DNA from 2 places in the Paenibacillus sp. Mc5Re-14 genome. Region 2 is predicted to be linked to the other one. Evidence: a T-box and tRNA genes for the amino acid it is inferred to sense, from the RefSeq annotation. Region 2 holds a T-box; the other holds one or more tRNA genes.
What was found. The T-box of region 2 lies ahead of BN1546_RS17420 (valine--tRNA ligase). A T-box ahead of a tRNA ligase gene usually reads a tRNA of that ligase, here a tRNA-Val.

Region 1: it encodes a tRNA-Val, which carries the amino acid that the T-box ahead of BN1546_RS17420 (valine--tRNA ligase) is inferred to sense. The anticodon was not compared.

What each region holds. Positions count from the first base shown of each region.
Region 1 is NZ_CVPD01000001.1:4,695,453-4,698,872, forward strand. Features, by position in the region: gene nirD (nitrite reductase small subunit NirD) at 1-86, shown strand, start outside; one part of gene BN1546_RS21275 (IS3 family transposase) at 297-1,168, opposite strand; one part of gene BN1546_RS21275 (IS3 family transposase) at 1,168-1,441, opposite strand; tRNA gene BN1546_RS21280 (tRNA-Val) at 1,656-1,727, opposite strand; gene BN1546_RS21285 (GNAT family N-acetyltransferase) at 1,867-2,310, shown strand; gene BN1546_RS21290 (DUF3892 domain-containing protein) at 2,397-2,633, shown strand; gene BN1546_RS21295 (MBL fold metallo-hydrolase) at 2,762-3,420, opposite strand, start outside.
Region 2 is NZ_CVPD01000001.1:3,832,647-3,836,066, forward strand. Features, by position in the region: gene BN1546_RS17415 (LysM peptidoglycan-binding domain-containing protein) at 1-1,278, shown strand, start outside; T-box leader at 1,376-1,660, shown strand; gene BN1546_RS17420 (valine--tRNA ligase) at 1,714-3,420, shown strand, end outside.

The DNA.
Region 1 (3,420 bases), 860 kb from region 2:
AGGTGCGAGATCCGGATACTGGATGTGTGACCACTTATCCCACAGAGATTGACAGTGAGAGTGGAGCTGTTTTTATTATAATCTAGAGGCTTTGAGTTTATTGTGCTTGGGGTGCTGGGCTTAGTTGTTCTTCTATATAATAGAAGAGATATGTATTGCCTAACGATTCTCTAGAATTCAGTCTTACTGAATAAAGAGATATTACAACTTAAGTGTAACGGTAGAGTATATAAAAAAGTCAACCTTATTGGGACTGACCCCCGTTTGTGAGACAGGGATCAAAACACCTTCCAAGTTTAAGCAGTTAGTTGTCGGAAATGAACCGGCGACTGGTTGTTTAGTTTTGTTTGAATGCGAATTGAGTTATAGTAAAGGATGTACTCTCGAACGGTCTGCTCGACGATTGCCGTCGTCGTACAGGTTAAACCTTCGAGGTAGAACGTTTCAGACTTTAGTGTGGAATGAAACGATTCGATGGGGGCATTATCAGCAGGCGTTCCCTTACGGGACATGCTCATGATAATGCCTTTTCCTTTTACAGCTTCCTGGTAGGCCAAGGAAGTGTAGACGCTGCCTTGATCGCTATGAAGTATTGCACCTGGTAGAGATGGCAACTGACGAAGGGTATCGAGCACAAATGCGGTGTCCTGCTTGTCAGCTATACTGTATGCCACAATCTCTCCGTTAAACAAGTCTAAAATACTCGACAGATACAACATTTTTCCTCCAAATGGCAAATACGTAATGTCCGTTACAAGTTTTTGCATAGGCGTATCTGCTTCAAACTGTCGCTTTAGCAGATGCTCCGCGATATGAATGGGTTGCCCAGTAGGTTTCCGTTTCTTCGCTTTGACACGACATTGTAGCCCTTCACGCTGCATAATCCGTTGCACGCGTTTGTGGTTTACCGCATACTCCCTCCGAAGCAAGGCCGTGATTTTCCGGTATCCATAACGATATTTATGCTGGATACAGAGTTCGCGGATTTTCTCTACCAAGTGGTCCTCAAGTTTGCTCACATACTCCGCCTTCCAGCGATAGTACGTGGCGCGAGAGATTCCTATCCATGCACAAGCTTGCTTCACACTCACTTCCCCTCGGATCGACTCTATCCACTCCATTACGATCTTTGACGATACCTCCTCTCCAGTACCCTGTACTTTTTTAGCAACTCTAGTTGTTGTCTCAAAAACCTGTTCTCAGCCTGGACCTTCTCTAATTCCGAAGTGTATTCGGGTCCTTTGCCGTAGCTGTATTGCTTACCTACAGGCTGCTCTAAACGGTTTTGCTCGCCACTACGGTACCATCTCATCCAAGTTTCCACTTGTGTCTTGTTTCGTATGTTTAATTGCTCCATGATTTCTTTGACTGGTATACCAGCCATTCTCATTTCAATCGCCTTCATTTTAACCTCTAATGGATAACTGACTCTTGTTGCCAACGAAAAAACACCTCCAAGGTTGTCTCCATATCTTACGACATGGTTGCATTCTCTTGAAGGTGTTTTGATTTGTCTCACGTTAAGGGGTCAGTCCCATTTCAGGTTGGCTTTTTTATCAATAAAATCTTGAACAATGGACAGTCTCTCTTTTTAGCAAAATTCGCTGTATCTCCAAATAAACAAAAAAACCTTGAATATCAAGGCTTTAGACGTATAGGACGGATGGGGATCGAACCCATGACCCTTACCCTGTCAAGATAATGCTCTCCCGCTGAGCTACCGTCCTGTAGTTACTAGATAATATCATGTATTAACCATATATGTAAAGTGAAAAAATACAAATCAGCCTGTACTTCATAACCATTTATATATATAATTCAAATTTAGCGAGTTTACATTTGAAATTAGAGATGGAGGAACAGATGATGGCCGCAGAAATTATAACTGTAACAACAGAAGAGCAACTGCAGAAGGCAATATTAATCCGGACCAAAGTGTTTGTCGAAGAGCAAAAGGTTCCTCTAGATCTTGAAATTGATCATTATGACAAGCTGGGAGATACCGCCCATCATTTACTAATTTGTGAACATGGGGAAATGGTGGCTACTGGTCGGTTGACATATTATGATGAGGATACAGCTAAAATGCAACGTATTGCCATTCTCAAGGAGCATCGTGCAGCAGGTTATGGACGTGTATTACTGCTAGCACTGGAGGAACGTGCACGTGAACTGGGGCTGAGATACTCGTTGTTAGATGCTCAATGTCAAGCTGAGAAGTTTTACGAAAAACTTGGCTATGAAACGATCTCTGATGAACCTTTTGACGATGCGGGAATACCGCACGTACGTATGCGCAAAAAGTTGTAATTGAGGCACGGGGTGTATACAAAGCTGTACAATGCGCATGCTAGTAAAAGTTCCTCCACTATACTATGGATAAGGAGCGATGCAGCATGGCGAATACAGAACGAGAACAAATTACGGCAGTACGTAAAAACGGGGATGGCGATCTTACGTCATTTCAGACATCTACTGGACGGATTTTGGATTATAGCCAAGCGTTGAACGAGATTGAAGCAGGCTCCATTGCAGGCGTCAACGTGTTCAAGGCCAAGGATGGAAGCAAACGAATTCGAGGGGATGCCGATGGAGATCCTTCTAATAACCTGGATCAACTGCCGTTGTTCTGACCTTGACTCGCAACATTAACGTCCAAGCTTATCATTGTATACAAAAAATATGCAGCAAGCCGCCCGGCTATCCTTTGTAGGAAAGCCGGGCGGCTTTTTGTTAATTGTTTAAGCTCTCATTAGCTCGGCTACTCTGCACGTTCCAAATCTGCTAGCGGATAAACTCGCTGCTGCTCCAGAAAGGACATAATCCCTGCCTTATCTCTAAATTGTTCCATATCATCACTATAGTGCATCAGATGAATTTGCTCTTGCAGAGGTGTTGGCAAGCTTAGCAGCTCATCTAACGTTGTATGTACTTCTCCAGCGCCTTGTAACTGAACCTCATGTAAAATGCTCCGGCATCCCCGTTCATGCACCAGATGATGAAGTAAATCGGGATCAAAAACCATGTCCGCACTATAAAAAAGACGATCATTTATGAACAAAGAGTAACTGTGTTTACCAGGAATATGCTGTGTAGGGATCAGCTCTACCTGGATACCGGGTACTAATGTGGTGGATACGCCAGGCGTTATGACATTTACCTCAAATACATCCTCAAGCTTGTCAATCATACCTTGCTGGGACATGCCGCCCTTGAGCGTATGCTCCCATAAAGGGTGGATTAATGGTTCGGCGATATAAAGTAGAGGTTTGCGACGATGGAGGATATTCATTTGAAAACCAAATTCCTCTAAGCCTCCGACATGATCTGCGTGAATATGTGTGATTAAAATAGCGTCAATATCAGGCAAAGGGACACCCATCTGGTGTAATGCCAGCGATGCGGTTGTACCGCAATCGA
Region 2 (3,420 bases):
CGCATTCATTTGACGGAGGAAGCTGCCGGGATTGCCGAGTTGGAGGAAATTGAGCTTCTGCCACGCATTCAGGTTGTAACCCACGGCGACCATGCCGCTTTGCGAGGGCATTTGCTGCTGGAGGGCGTGTACCGCACACCTGAACAGATCACGAGCGAGCTTCATCATTTGATCCCTGTGGAAATTACCATTCCGCTAAATCGGGTAGGAAGATTGGAAGATATCTCCGTGGAGATTGAAAATTTTGATGTGGACCTGCTCTCTTTACGCAGTCTAAACATTACAGGGGTTCTTTCTTTGCATGGGGTGGAAAGCTCTCATGCAGAGGAGACAGCGGTTTGGCTGGATGAGGAGTTTACTGTAGTGCATGCGCCTGAGCATCCAGCTTCATCTCTTTCTGGCGATGGAGAGCATCGTCACGAAGAGGCCTATTCTACCCAAGACTCGGCATTCAACAACTATACAGACTCGGAAACTTCATACACAGTAGCAGCGCAACAGGAGTCAGCTTACTGGGAACAGTCGTCAGAGGATCAACTTGAACAGAAGTCATCATTGGAGCAGCAGACTTATGACCCGATAGTAGATCCGAATCGATATTATGAGCCATGGACGGGAAAAGCAATTGAAGACAGTTCTTCCGAAGTGAAGCATGAGCAGGAGTCACCGGAAGTGTGGGGAATTCAGCAAGAGGCAGTAGGGACGGTAGGAGATGAGCCTAAAGTATCTTCTACATCTCCCAATGTAACATACGACTCTTTGCTGTCGGAGCCGCATTCTGACACAGAGTCGGAGATTTATTTGGAGCCGCAGTTGGAAGCAAGTCAGGGGAATGATTTTGACTTCAGGCCTGAGGCGTCAGAACAGGTAAACCATGAAGTTCATGATACCTTTACTGAGGAAAAGCCAGAGATGCGCGTGGCTTTTAACAGTAAAAAGGATGAAGGAGCAGACGAGCCGGACCCGGTTGTCTACTCATCATTGCTTCAATCCAGCCGTTCGGTAAAAGAAGCGGAACACCAGCAGCAACTGGAACATGAACCGCAAGGTCAGGATCAGAAAGTCGACGAAGAGCGTGAGGATGCCAAGTGGAAAAATCTTTTTTTCCATACACAGGATGAAACGCCTTTCCGCAAGGTAAGGTTATGCATTGTACAGCGCGAGGATACACTGGAAACGATAGCAGACCGTTATCAACTCAGCACACGGGAGCTTCAATTGTATAACAGATTGGCAGAGCATCATGTAGAAGAAGGGCAAGTATTGTACATCCCTTGATTCGGTTGCTGAAACATGCGACGAAGTGCTGACTATAGTCAATGAGAAATGGGTGTTGACTATAGTCAATGGGAAATGTATGATGTGGTATAGTTATTGAAAGACTGAGATCGGGAAGAGTAGGCAGCAAGCCCTTCAGAGAGTGGAATTGCAGCGCTGTGAGGTTCCGCAGGAAGCTACTGGCCGAAGTCACCCGGGAGTCGCCTGTTTGAACGGTTCCTCATTTCATTCCTTCGGAAGGTAAGAGGTTCACGGTAGAATAAGGCCGGTCCGCAACCGTTATCTGCATAAAGTGTCACACCATGTGTAATGGATCAGTGGATACATACACTAGGGGTGAAACAAAGGTGGTACCGCGAGAGAACAGCCTTTCGTCCTTTGAGGATGAAGGGCTTTTTTTATTTGCCAATTGAAAAATCATGGAGGTATCCTGATATGTCAGAACAAGACAACAAGACAACCTTGGAAATGCCAACAACGTATGATCCCAAATCAGCAGAACAAAAATGGTACAAAACGTGGATGGAGAAGGGCTATTTCCGCGCCGGGCAACATCCAGAGGCAGAGCCTTTTACAATCGTTATTCCACCACCCAATGTTACGGGTATGTTGCATATTGGACATGCTCTTGACTTTACTTTGCAGGATATTATTATCCGCGCCAAGCGGATGCAGGGTTATGATGCCTTGTGGCTGCCAGGGGCAGACCATGCAGGTATTGCTACTCAAACAAAAGTAGAGCAGAAGCTGCGTGAAGAAGGCCTGACTCGCTATGATTTGGGCCGTGAGAAGTTTTTGGAAAAAGTGTGGGAGTGGAAGGATCTTTATCTGGACAATATCCACAACCAATGGGAAAAAATGGGCTTTTCTCTCGATTATTCCCGTGAACGTTTTACATTGGATGAGGGACTGTCCAAAGCGGTACGCGAAGTATTCGTTAAACTGTACAAAAAGGGCCTGATTTATCGCGGTAAACGCATCATTAACTGGGACCCTGCTGCACGTACTGCGTTGTCGGATATTGAGGTGGAATACAAAGAGGTGAATGGAAATCTGTATCACCTGCAATACCCACTGAAAGACGGTAGCGGATTTATTACTGTAGCCACCACACGTCCTGAAACGATGCTGGGCGATACGGCTGTAGCTGTACATCCGGAAGATGAACGCTACAAGCAAATGATCGGCAAAACGCTTGTGCTTCCAATCATTGGGCGTGAAATTCCGGTCATTGCGGATGACTATGTGGATAAAGATTTCGGTAGCGGCGCTGTTAAAATCACACCGGCTCACGATCCGAATGACTTTGAAATGGGACAACGTCACCAGTTGCCACAAATTACGGTGATGGACGAGACGGGAACCATGAATGCTGAAGCAGGCAAATATCAGGGACTGGATCGCAGCGATTGCCGTAAGCAAATCGTCGCTGATTTGAAAGAGCAGGGTGTACTAATTCGTATTGAAGAGCATGTACACCAAGTAGGCCATAGTGAGCGTTCAGGTGTAGTTGTAGAACCTTATCTGTCCACGCAATGGTTCGTGGAAATGAAGCCTCTGGCAGCTAAGGCGATTGAAGCACAGAAGGCTGGCAACGGTGTAAACTTTGTGCCGGATCGCTTTGAGCGTACTTATCTGCATTGGATTGAAAATGTGCGAGATTGGTGTATTTCCCGTCAATTATGGTGGGGACACCGTATTCCGGCTTGGTATGATGAAGAAACCGGAGAAGTGATTGTATCAGCGGAGGACCCTACCACTTTGCCTGAATATGCCGGTAGAAAGCTCAAACAGGATGAGGATGTACTCGATACTTGGTTCAGCTCTGCTTTGTGGCCGTTTTCGACCCTGGGTTGGCCTGAGCAGACAGAGGATCTCAAACGCTATTATCCGACTAATGTTCTAGTTACAGGCTACGACATTATTTATTTCTGGGTATCGCGTATGATTTTTACCGCGCTGGAATTTACGGAAGAGATTCCGTTCAAGGACGTACTTATGCACGGTCTGGTTCGTGATGCGGACGGAAGAAAAATGTCCAAATCCCTGGGCAATGGTGTTGATCCGCTCGATGTGATCGAACAATATGGTACCGATGCTATGCGTTATATGATCTCCACCAGCAGCACGCCTGGACAAGAC